DNA from 2 places in the Lactiplantibacillus paraplantarum genome. Region 1 is predicted to be linked to the other one. Evidence: a T-box and tRNA genes for the amino acid it is inferred to sense, from the RefSeq annotation. Region 1 holds a T-box; the other holds one or more tRNA genes.
The links. The T-box of region 1 lies ahead of leuS (leucine--tRNA ligase). A T-box ahead of a tRNA ligase gene usually reads a tRNA of that ligase, here a tRNA-Leu.
Positions count from the first base shown of each region.

Region 2: it has a tRNA-Leu gene. The T-box ahead of leuS (leucine--tRNA ligase) is inferred to sense a tRNA for this amino acid. The anticodon was not compared.

Region 1 is NZ_CP032744.1:1,117,902-1,124,505, reverse strand. Features, by position in the region: gene LP667_RS05395 (putative polysaccharide biosynthesis protein) at 1-319, opposite strand, end outside; gene leuS (leucine--tRNA ligase) at 1,077-3,503, opposite strand; T-box leader at 3,642-3,852, opposite strand; gene LP667_RS05385 (phosphatase PAP2 family protein) at 3,964-4,650, shown strand; gene mnmM (tRNA 5-(aminomethyl)-2-thiouridylate-methyltransferase MnmM) at 4,680-5,246, shown strand; gene LP667_RS05375 (hypothetical protein) at 5,353-5,550, opposite strand; gene LP667_RS05370 (glycosyltransferase family 4 protein) at 5,580-6,604, opposite strand, start outside.
Region 2 is NZ_CP032744.1:516,242-522,845, forward strand. Features, by position in the region: gene LP667_RS02425 (homoserine dehydrogenase) at 1-533, shown strand, start outside; gene thrB (homoserine kinase) at 546-1,421, shown strand; tRNA gene LP667_RS02435 (tRNA-Leu) at 1,477-1,561, shown strand; gene LP667_RS02440 (C39 family peptidase) at 1,792-2,643, shown strand; gene LP667_RS02445 (mannose/fructose/sorbose PTS transporter subunit IIA) at 2,933-3,907, shown strand; gene LP667_RS02450 (PTS mannose/fructose/sorbose transporter subunit IIC) at 3,945-4,751, shown strand; gene LP667_RS02455 (PTS system mannose/fructose/sorbose family transporter subunit IID) at 4,769-5,686, shown strand; gene LP667_RS02460 (DUF956 family protein) at 5,909-6,292, shown strand; gene LP667_RS02465 (sigma-54-dependent transcriptional regulator) at 6,424-6,604, shown strand, end outside.

The DNA.
Region 1 (6,604 bases):
ATAATCGTTGCCCAACCGCGTACTCATTCATCGCATTATATTCCGAAAGTTGTTTAGAAATTGCGGACGGGATTCCCCCGATCGCAATCAGCAGGAAAAAACTATAAATATTATATCCCTTGGCATAAAGCGCGTTACCTTGCGTAAAGTCAGCACCCATCCAGATAACCCACGGGATAATATAAATCGCCCCGAGCACCCGTGAAAAGAGACTCCCAGCCGTCATCCAAGCCGAACCCCGAACCATTTTCTGGTGCGCTTCGGCTTCGGAATTCACGTGCATGTTCTTGGGCTGATTAGCTTTTGATTCCTCAGACATGTTCGTAACCCACTTTCTTAATTCAATCCTAATCATTTTAGATGAAAAACAAACAAGTTGCAATTCAATTCCGGGCTTAGGCGTGAGTTTAACCGAACTTTAATGATAACTTGTGAAATCCAACTAAGTTAAAAATCATCCTAGCCATACCGAATTGTTCTAATTGTTGGTTAGGATGAAGCATGTTTAAAACAGGCTCATACGCTAGCTTGCTGTTCGTCAGCATATGCGCGTCCTCGTATATTTAATATAAACAATTTTATAGTTTGGACGTTGCGTGTATCCTCTAGTTGTTCATTGGATCTGGGTCCAACTGGTGGCATTTGATCTTAACGAACGGGCCTATTTCAATCATGATTCACGAGCGATTAACTAGCACAACGCATTAATACTGTTATCAAACACCTGCACTTGCTTCGGTCATATCACGTCGCTAACCTTCACTAAGCTGAGCGCATGACACTAATATTAAAACAATCGGCCCCACCATACTGCAACCTAAGCCACCAATCACGCTTGTAGTTTAAGCATAAATGGTCCCGGCAGTCGCTGCCCATTAAAAACACATCGCAACCACTACAAATAGCTCATTTACTGCTGCTAGAATTATTATTCACTTAACCAAGTGCCCCAGTTAGCTAGAACCAATTCGTCACACCTTAATTAAACAAAAACGTGGTATCAACTGACAATCGTCAATCGATACCACGCTCAGTACCAGCTGAATTAAATTCAACCAGTTATATTTAATCATTACTTAGTTGGCAACCACGTTAACCAGTTTACCAGGAATGGCAATCACTTTACGAACCGTCTTACCAGCCGTAAATTCTTGAATTTTGTCATCCGCCAAGGCTAACTTTTCAAGTTCATCCTTACCCATATCCTTAGCAACTTCGGCGTGTGAGCGAACTTTACCGTTAACTTGAAGCACGATTTGGACCGTGTCTTCTACTAGCTTAGATTCGTCATACGTTGGCCAAGTGGCGTAGGTGATCGTGTCATCATGGCCTAATAATGACCATAATTCTTCGCTCAAATGTGGTGCGATCGGCGCTAATAACTTCACGAAGCCTTCGATATAAATGATTGGTAAATCGTCGACCTTGTACGCTTCGTTCACGAAGACCATCATTTGCGAAATCGCAATGTTAAAGCGCATGGCTTCATAGTCTTCCGTGACCTTCTTAACGGTTTCGTTGTAAATCTTTGTCAGCTTGCCGTCATTGATCGTAGTAACCCGGTCACGAACCCGATTATTTTCATCGATCATTAAGCGCCAAACCCGTTCGATCCACTTGTTAGCGCCGTGTAACCCATCGGTACTCCACGGAATCGAAGCTTCCAATGGTCCCATGAACATTTCGTATAACCGCAACGTATCGGCACCATACTGCTCAACGATGTCATCAGGGTTAACCACGTTACCACGTGACTTCGACATCTTTTCATGATTGTCGCCCAAGATCATTCCTTGGTTAACCAATTTCTGGAATGGTTCCTTGGTTGGCACAACCCCTAAGTCATACAAGAACTTGTGCCAGAAACGAGCATAAAGCAAATGTAAGACCGCGTGTTCGGCACCGCCCACGTATAAGTCAACGGGTGACCAGTACTTCAACTTGTCATAATCAGCCAAAGCTTCCCGGTTGTGCGGATCAACGTAACGTAAGAAGTACCATGAACTCCCGGCCCACTGTGGCATCGTGTTGGTTTCACGCTTACCTTTACGACCGTTTTCATCAACCACGTTGACCCAATCATCGATGTTGGCTAACGGGCTTTCACCAGTCCCGGATGGTTCCAGGTTCTTAGTTGCTGGTAACCGCAATGGTAATTCGTCTTCGGGAACCAGCGTCGTTTCGCCGTCTTCCCAGTGAATAACCGGAATCGGTTCGCCCCAGTACCGTTGCCGTGAGAAGATCCAATCACGTAACCGATAGTTGACCTTCTTTTCACCAGCATGGTGTTCGCCTAACCAATCGATCATCTTGTCAATCGCTGGTTGCTTCGCTAAACCATCAACAAAACCTGAGTTGATGTGTTCACCGTCGCCCGTGTAAGCTTGTTGGTCATAATCATTATCACCCGCAATGACAGGTTTGATTGGCAAATCAAATTTTTGTGCAAATTCAAAGTCCCGATCATCATGAGCAGGCACCGCCATGATGGCCCCAGTCCCGTATGAAGCCAGAACGTAATCGGCAATCCAGATTGGCAGTTTTTCACCATTAACCGGATTGATGCCATAGCTCCCAGTGAAGACCCCGGTCTTATCCTTATTCAAGTCAGTCCGTTCAAGGTCCGACTTGCTGGCAATCTTAGCCTTGTAAGCTTTGATAGCATCAGCTTGTTCTGGTGTCGTCAATTGTTCAACTAAATCGTGCTCAGGTGCCAAGACCATGTAACTGGCACCAAACAACGTATCAGGCCGCGTTGAGAACACTTCGATCTCAGTATCGTCAGGTTGACCAGCAACCTTGAAACGGATAGATGCGCCGACTGAGCGGCCAATCCAGTTACGTTGTTGTTCCTTGATATTTTCTGGCCAATCAATATCGTCCAGATCATCAATCAAGCGGTCAGCATAAGCCGTAATCTTGAGGCTCCATTGCTTCATTGGTACCCGGTAAACGTCGTAGCCACCACGTTCCGTCTTACCATCAACCACTTCTTCATTGGAAACGACCGTCCCACCCATCATATCAGGAGCCCAGTTAACTAGTGTTTCAGATTCGTACGCTAACCCTTTTTTGTAGAGCTGCTCAAAGATCCATTGTGTCCACTTGTAATAACTTGGATCAGTCGTATTCACTTCACGGTCCCAGTCATAGGAAAAGCCTAATGAGCGAATCTGACGCTTAAAGTTCTTGATGTTCTTGGCCGTAAAGTCCTTCGGGTTATGACCCGTCTTGAGCGCGTATTGTTCAGCAGGTAAGCCGAATGCATCCCAGCCCATTGGGTGTAAGACATTGTACCCTTGCATCCGCTTGAACCGTGACATAATATCCGTGGCCGTATACCCTTCAGGATGTCCAACGTGTAATCCTTGACCAGATGGGTATGGGAACATGTCTAAGGCGTAATACTTCTTCTTATCCGTCGTATCTAATGTTTTGAAGGTTTTGTTTTCCTTCCAATAATGTTGCCATTTGCGTTCAATGACTTTATGGTTGTATGCCATAGTAGTGCCCCTTTCTTGCTGCCTTGTATGTAAAAGCTAGCATTGCGACTTTCCAACTGACTATTCAAAACGGCCATTTCACCTATCAACCAGTTAAATCCGGTTAAAAAACAAAAAAATCCTATAAGCCAATTATGCTTATAGGACGAAAACAGGTTCCGCGGTACCACCTATGATTCCACGTCACCGTGGCCTCTTGGGAATCTTAACGCGAAACCACGTCCGTGCCTACAAACTTGTTCAGCCGGAAGACTCGAAGGTGAGTTCATGGTTAGTGAATCCCCGTTTGCAACTACCACGGAGTTTCTGTAAAACACCAACCACTACTATTCCTTCTCAGAGTCGTAAAGTTATTGTTTTTATAGTAGCAAACCACCACACTTTTTTCAAGAGGCCACGCCCCGTCGGCGACAAATTTTATCATTAGTCGACAAACGGCGACATCATAAAAAATGCTATAATGGTTGCAATAAATTATTTATCGGAGGAATCTGTATTGAAGCAACGAACTTGGCAACGTTCGGACAGTCTCATCTTACTTATTTTTATTGTGTGGCTAGGCTGGACGGCCGCGGTGTGGCAACGAGCACCTTGGTTGACGCACTTTGACACCACGGTTGCTAATTTTTGGCATCACAGTCCCCAGTGGTTTCAACACGCGATGGTTGCTTACACCCAGTTCGGCAATCCCCACACCATCACAATCATCACATTGATTATTGGCCTGGCACTCTGGCTGGGCCATAATCCGCGTGGTGCACTCTTCTTTTGGATCAATACTTGGGTCATTGCGGGTTATGGCAATTATCTCATCAAGCAGGTCATTATGCGGCCACGACCAACTGCTTGGCGGCTTGTCCAAATAGGTGGGTATAGTTACCCAAGTGGGCACTCAACGACAACGACCGTGCTTATCGGTAGTTTGCTAGTGCTCGCCTTTGACTATTGGCATCGCAATGCCTTGACTGGTTGGCTCACTGCGCTCGGCGTAACCGCGATTTTCTTAATGATGATCAGTCGCGTTGTCGTGGGCGTCCACTATCCGAGTGATACAATCGGTGGCCTTTTGTTAGGAAGTGTTTTACTATATATAAGTGTGCGTTTTAGTACACATTATCGGCATGGGCCGCTTCGACGACGGTCTTAATTCATGAATTCAACAAGGGGGTAACACTCATTCAACTCAGTTCGGCATTAGCTTATAGCCACGCGCTAATGAATCAAGTCGTCAATCCCGGTGATCATGTGATTGACGCGACAGTTGGCAATGGTCATGATACCGTCTACCTCGCCAAGTTGGTCGGTACCACTGGTCACGTCGATGGGTTCGACATTCAACCAGCGGCCATCAAAGCTACAACGAGTGCCTTAGATAAAGCGGCGCTCAGCCATCAGGTCACCTTATGGCAAATGGGCCATGAACACCTCGCAGATAAGATTGCCACTGATCAACCCATCAAGTGTGCCGTCTTTAACCTGGGCTACCTACCTGGTGGTGATAAACAAATTATTACGAAACCAACGACGACGTTAACGGCTGTAAAGGCGATTCAGGAACGCCTCGTCACAAACGGTCTAATCATCCTACTGGTTTATGCCGGTCATCCCGGTGGTGCGACGGAAGCCCAAGCGGTGCTAGATTACGCCACGAATTTAGACCAACATCAATTTCAAGTCTTACAATATCAATTTATTAATCAAGTTCATGTGCCGCCGTATTTATTGGCGATTCAGAAACGTTAATATGTTTACGTCTTAACGACAAATCAACCCAAAAGGTCTGCCAAACGATTATTTTCGTCTGACAGACCTTTTTAATTAGATGTTTAGCTTAAAAAACAATTGAACACTACTTTTCCCACGGATATTTGCCGTTTTCATCTTTAGGGGTATTGCGCATAATCCGCTTAGTTCCCTCATCCATCTCTTTACGCCGCTTCTTACGATTATGGTGACGAACAATTAGGACAAGGCCACCGATGCCACAGTACACGATCATCCGGGTAAACATCTTCACTGTCCCATAAATGGTCATAATCATTAACATTATTTGCCCTCCCTAGCCACTAACTCGATTTACGCCATTACCTTAGTCGGTTTGAAATAGTCTAACAAGGTCTGCCATTGCTTGAAAACAGCCTCTTCTGAATAGCGCTTCGCATTCTCGTAAGCCTGCGCACTGAAGGACGCTAGTTGCGCTTGATTCTTTAATAGATCAATAATGGTGTTCGTCAATTGCTTGACGTCACCATCCGTCGTTAGGACCCCACTTTTGTGATTCTGAATAATATCACTCGGTCCATACTTAACATCATTAGCAACCATTGGTAATCCATGGGCCTGAGCTTCCAAGAGCATCAGTGAGAATCCTTCCGCCCGGCTTGGCAATAATCCTAATTGGGCACGATTGTAAACCGCATTGACATCCGTTGTATAACCTTTGAATAACACGACATCTTCCAAATGTGCTGCCGCTACTTGAGCATGCAATTGTTTCTCAATATCACCATTAGCATAGCCCCATAATTCCAACTTGGCGTCAGGAAATTGCTTATGAACTTCTACGAACGCTTCAATTGAATGGTTCTGTTGCTTTTCTGGTGCCAAGCGGGCCACTTGGACAACTAAGTCCTTCTGGCGACGTGCAAAATCAACGGGTTTAGCTTTAAGGGTGGCATCATCCACATAGCCTACCGGAATTGTAAAGGCTGGAATAGACTTGCCAAAACGCGCTTCAACATCCTTGCTTTGTTCCGGTGTCGCTGAAATTACGGCATCCCAAGCTTGCCAATTATTCAACGCGTTAGCGTAGTTATTATTAAGTGTCGAGTGAAGAATATCCTTAGCATCACTGACATGATTATTATGCAAATGCAAGACTTTCTTGGCTGGCGTCGTCATATTGAACAATCCCCAGGCACATTCCACCGTCCGATCGCAAATGAAGACATTGGGTGCTTCAGTCAACTGGTTCAGTTCGTCATAAAAGAACCGCGTTAATTCATTCATGCCATTAAAAGTATGATTTTGATCATTATAGTTGAGAACCCGCCAAGTCACGCGTTCTTGCCCCGCATGATTCAATAAGTGCAACTTTTCGA
Region 2 (6,604 bases), 600 kb from region 1:
CGGAAGAAATTGATGATCGCATTGCGGTATCGGTGGGTCCCGTGCTCGTCTCTGATCAACACCCACTTGCTACGGTGCAAAATGAAAATAATGCCGTGATGGTGACTGGAACGGCTGTGGGGAACACGATGTTTTACGGTCCCGGCGCTGGGGAACTCCCAACTGCTAACAGTGTGCTGAGTGATATTACAACGGTTGCAAAAAATATTGCGCTGAATACGACTGGCAATACGTTTAACTCTTATCGCCAGGAGACAGTCTTAGCAACACCTGAAGATGTCGTGTATCCTCACTTTATTGCCTTGAGGATGCGGGATGTCCCAGGGATGATGATGAAATTGACAGCAATTATGACGCGCGCAGAAGTTTCGTTCAGCCGGATTATTCAAAACCAATTAGGTGACGGCAACGCGCGTGTTGTGATCATTACCCATGCTATGAATGATCAACAGTTAGCCGACATCACTCGTGAAATCGGTGAGCAAGAGAATATGCAACTATTAGCGAGTTATAAAGTTTTGAAGAATGCGTAGGTGAGGTAAGTCATGCTAACAATCTCAGTTCCCGCAACTTCCGCCAACCTTGGCCCTGGATTTGACTCAATCGGTCTAGCACTAGATATGCAATTGACGTTACAAGTCTTACAACCTAGTGACCATTGGCAGATTGACCATCCCTTTGGGGCGGATGTGCCGACGGATGAACGCAATTTAATTATTAAAACGGCGTTACATTTGGTACCAGATTTACATCCACAGCATCTACAGATGGCTTCTAAAATTCCATTGGCGCGCGGATTGGGTAGTAGCTCGACGGCCATCGTAGCCGGCTTAGTGCTGGCTAACGAATTGACCGGCGCACCGCGCTCTTCTGCTGAGCTACTGGAAGTTGCTACTCAATTGGAGGGGCACCCAGATAATGTGGCACCGGCTTTGTTAGGTGGTTTGGTCGTGGCGACGTACACTGACGAACGCGTCCGCGCGGTGAAGTTACCGCTACCGACGCTTTTTGCAAGTGTCTACGTACCGAACGAGCCATTATTAACGGTGGCTAGCCGCCAAGCGTTGCCAACTGAATTGACGTATCACCAAGCCATTACTGGCAGTAGTGTGGCTAATACGTTAGTAGCCGCTTTAGCGACTCAAAATTGGGACGTGGCGTTACCGCTGTTGGAACAGGACCAGTTCCATGAACAGTATCGGGCTAAGTTAGTGCCAGCACTACAAACGGTTAGAGACCATGCCCACGCCCTGGGATTAACGGGGACTTATTTGAGTGGTGCTGGGCCGACGGTGATTACGTTGGGTGATTACGGTCAACTCGCTACGTTGCAAGCACAATTAGGCCAAGATACAACACTCAACGGCCAATTATTCCTATTGCCAATGGATGCAACTGGGGTAAAAGTACAAAAATCTTAAAATAAGCTTGTCAGACTCGCAAAATTTTGTTATGATGTTTTTTGTGAGTTGTGATGCGGCCATGGCGGAATTGGCAGACGCGCAAGATTAAGGATCTTGTCGGGGTTAACCCGGTGGAAGTTCGAATCTTCTTGGCCGCACTAACGAATGTAAGAATCGATCCGATAGGCCTAAGCCTTGATGGATCGATTCTTTTTTTGCTATGGTAAATTCGACTGACTATATTATTCCAGACTTGCTTTTTTGCAACTACTTCAACTATGTTCACCAAATTTGCCGGACCTTATTGTTTAATCTCACGATTACCAGCATTATAATGAAAACGGTTAATCGACTGATTACGATATTAAGAGAAGGTGAGGATCAATCATTGATTAGAATGAGTAGATGGTGGGGTATCTTAGTGGGCGGATTGCTTGTTAGTGGGTTGGTTTACCCCGCACAAGCGGCCGTAACGACTTATCCGATTACAGGAATTCAGGTGGTGCAGCCACGGGTCTATCAGACGAATAGTCAGAACGGTGTCGGTTACCATTTAACCGTCGTGCGTCATCAGCGTGCCCAATTGCGTGTTAATTTACATTTAAAGTATCACCAGCATACACAGTGGACGCGTACTGAGCAGGCTGATATTTATCGCAACGTGCGTCGTCAGCGCTTTTACTACGTGCATAATGGTCGTCAGCAGAGTGGCTGGATAGCCGCTAGTCAGCTAAGACCAGCCAATACGGCGTCGGTTCAGCTGAGGGTGCCACTGATTGACCAGCTACCGGAGTTACCAACGGGATGTGAGATGACAGCGACCACCATGATGTTACAGTATGCCGGTGTTAACATTAGTAAGGAACAGTTTGCCAGCCAAGTGCCTCGCAGTTCGAATCCTAATACTGGTTTTGTTGGTAATCCTGCTTCGGCTGATGGTATTGGGCTTTACATCTACCCCCAAGGCTTGTTACCAACGATCCGCCACTATTTGCCATCTGCTGAAGATTTCAGTGGAGTGAGTCTGCAACGACTTAAAGTGCAGCTCGCTAAAGGCCATCCGGTAGTTGCTTGGGTTCAGGGACTAGATGGCTTTGCGAGTCATACGGTGACGCTTACCGGGTATACAGCAACGACTGTTAGCTACAATGATCCCTGGCATGGTCAACACAGTCGAATGGATAATCAAGCGTTTGAAGCAATGTGGCAATTGAATGGCCGGCGGGCACTAAGTTATTAAGAATTTAATACCATAGTTAACATTAGTTACTGTTTCATAATTTTGTTTTAAAAATACGCTATTTGACACACAAAACAATTATTTTAATACTGTATTACTTTAGTGTATCAATCTTAGGCCTGAAATAAGGGCTTTCATCGTTAGTGTATTTTGGCACGGAATTTGCATGTATATTAGTGAGTGCGAAAAAGATTGCGCTTACAGTATCAAAAACATAAATAGTTACAGGCAATTTAGATATTATTTATTCGTTTTATATGACTGTAACGAAAAAATAGGAGGTACAAAGATGGTAAGCATTATCATTGCTAGTCACGGCGAATTCGCTAAAGGCATCTATCAATCTGGATCAATGATTTTCGGCGAACAAGAAAACGTTCAAGCCGTTACGTTGATGCCTAGCGAAGGCCCTGACGACATCAAGGCTAAGTTGGAAAAAGCCATTGCTTCATTCGACGATCAAGAGCAAGTCTTATTCTTAGTCGACCTTTGGGGCGGGACACCATTCAATCAAGTTAACGGCTTGTTTGAAGCACACAAGGACAAATGGGCAATCGTTGCCGGTTTGAACTTGCCAATGTTAATTGAAGCGTATGCTTCACGGCTTTCAATGGATTCGGCACACGAAATTGCCACTCATATCATTGAAACTGCTAAGGATGGCGTGAAGGTTCGTCCTGAAGCATTAGCACCTAAGGAAGAAAAGGTTGCTGCCGCTGCCACGACTAACAATAACGCTGGTCGTCCAGGGACGTTGGAATATGGTTTAGCGCGGATCGACTCACGACTCTTGCATGGGCAAGTTGCCACTGCTTGGAGTAAGACGGTTAACCCAACCCGGATCATCGTTGTTTCCGATAGTGTTGCTAAGGATGATTTACGTTCGAACATGATTAAGCAAGCTGCACCAGCAGGTGTACATGCGCATGTTATTCCAATTGATCAAATGATTAAGATTGCTAAAGATGACAAGCACTTTGGCGGTCAAAAGGCCCTTGTCTTATTTGAAACCCCACAAGATGCATTACGTGCAATTGAAGGTGGCGTGCCAATCAAGACTTTGAACATTGGTTCAATGGCGCACTCAGTTGGTAAAGTTCAACCAAACAAAGTTTTAGCTTTTGATCAAGATGATATTGATACTTACAAGAAGTTGGAACAAGACGGCGTCGAATTTGATGTTCGGAAAGTTCCTTCAGATAGTAAGGATAATATGGATAATATCCTGAAAAAAGCTCAAAACATGTTGAATGAACAAAAGTAGTATAGATAACTATCAGAAGAAAATGGAGGATTAAATCATGAATTTGAATGCAATTCAAATGATTTTAGTCGTACTCGTAGCATTTTTAGCTGGTATGGAAGGTATTTTGGATGAATTCCATTTCCATCAACCAGTTGTTGCATGTGCGCTGATCGGATTAGTTACTGGTCAATTAGTACCATGTATTATTTTAGGTGGTAGCCTACAAATGATCGCGTTAGGTTGGTCAAACGTTGGTGCCGCCGTTGCTCCTGATGCCGCTTTAGCTGCCATTGCATCCGCAATTATCTTAGTTTTAGGTGGCCAAGGTCGTGCCGGGGTTTCTTCAGCCATTGCAATTGCCGTTCCTTTGGCCGTTGCTGGGTTACTTTTAACCATTCTTGCACGTACGATTGCAACTATTATTGTTCATATCATGGACCGTGCTGCCGAAGAAGGTAGTTTCGGTAAACTTGAATTCTGGCACATTGTTGCCATTTGTATGCAAGGGTTGCGGATTGCCATTCCAGCTGCTTTGATCTTAGCCGTTGGTGCTGGCCCTGTTAAGACGATGTTGAATGCTATGCCTGCATGGTTAACTGATGGTTTATCAATCGGTGGTGGTATGGTTGTTGCCGTTGGTTACGCAATGGTTATCAACATGATGGCTTCCCGCGAAATGTGGCCATTCTTCGCTTTAGGTTTCGTGTTAGCTGCTGTTAGTGAAATTACACTTATCGGACTTGGTGCAATTGGTGTTGCCATGGCTCTTATTTACTTGAACCTTTCTAAGATGGGCGGTTCTGGTAATGGCGGTGGTTCTAACACTGGTGATCCTGTCGGCGATATTATCGATAAATACTAACGAAGGAGGGCAAGAAAATGGCTGATAATAAAGTACAAATTACTAAAAGTGATCGTATTAAGGTTTGGATGCGTTCTAACTTCCTTCAAGGTTCATGGAACTACGAACGTATGCAAAATGGTGGCTGGGCATTTACTTTAATCCCAGTCCTTAAAAAGTTATACACAACTAAAGAAGACCGTGCTGCTGCATTGAAGCGTCACTTGGAATTCTTTAACACTCATCCATACGTTGCATCACCAATCATTGGTGTTACGATGGCCTTGGAAGAAGAACGTGCCAATGGGGCCCCAATTGATGATGTTACGATTCAAGGGGTTAAAGTTGGTATGATGGGGCCTTTGGCTGGTGTTGGTGATCCAGTGTTCTGGTTCACGTTGAAGCCAATTATTGGTGCCTTAGCCGCTTCCCTTGCTTTGGGTGGTAGCATCATGGGTCCAATCCTATACTTCGTTGTTTGGAACGTAATTCGTTTAGGATTTATGTGGTATACACAAGAATTCGGTTACAAAGCCGGTTCTAAGATTACTGAAGACTTATCTGGTGGTATCTTACAAGACATCACTAAGGGTGCTTCGATTTTAGGTATGTTCATCTTGCCTGCTTTGATCGAACGGTGGGTTGTTGTTGACTTTAGCCCGGTTAAGGTTTCAACGATCAAACAAAGTGCCGGTGCTTATATTGATTGGGACAAGTTACCAAAGGGTGCCGCTGGTATCAAGGAAGCCTTGACCCAACAAGCTGCTGGTCGTTCACTCGACAAGTACAAAGTTACGACTTTACAAGATAACTTAAATCAATTAATTCCTGGTTTAGCTGCCTTGTTAATCACCTTCTTGTCAATGTGGTTATTAAAGAAGAAAGTTTCACCAATCATCATCATCTTCGGCCTCTTCGCCTTTGGTGTTATCATGCATGTTCTTGGTGTAATGTAAACTGCAATTAATAATTATTGAAGTCTTCAATCTGAACTTTGATGTTTTTAGCGAAGCTCATTGATAAATTTAGATGGACTCTTCGGAGTTCATCTATTTTTATACTTAGATTTCTAAAAGTGGTTTACTGATTGTAAGGCAATCAATTCTAATTTTGCTTAATATGAAAAGACACTTTATAATTGAGGCTAGACTAACCGGAATAGAAATGGAGTAATTCGAATGGTTCAATCGCTAAACACAAAAGTTGATTTGGTAATCAAAGGTAATTCACACTTGGGATTGACTGATTATGGTCAAATTATGGTTGGAGATAAAGGATTTGAATTTTACGACGATCGTAATGTCCGTAATTATATTCAGATTCCCTGGGCAGAAGTAGATACAGTTGTGGTATCAGTAATGTTCAAAGGGCGTTGGATTCCGCGTTACGCGTTGAAGACTAAGAAAAATGGCATGTATGCTTTCTCATCTAAGGATCCTAAGCGAGTGTTACGTGCAATTAGAAAATATGTGAAACCGGATAAGATTGTTCGTTCATTAACATTTTTCCAAGTATTAAAACGAGCATTTAAAGGAAAAAATCAGGATAATTATTTAAAATGAGATCAAAAGGGCTACCAATTTGGTAGCTTTTTTGTTTACATAGCGGGAAAATACGTAGTGTATCAATACACTATGTGGTAGTATTAAGAATAATTAGGATTATGACGCATAACAGAACGGGAGTGGCGAAGTTGACCAGAAAATCTAAGATTTGTGAATACGTCCGTCAACATAGTGATCGACACGGGCTGACGACAGAAATGGTAGCGACCGCTTTAATGATAGCGCGTTCAAATGTTAGCAAGGAACTAAATGCGCTGGTTCGGGAAGGCCAATTACACAAACTGATGGGACGGCCTGTCCACTATGTAC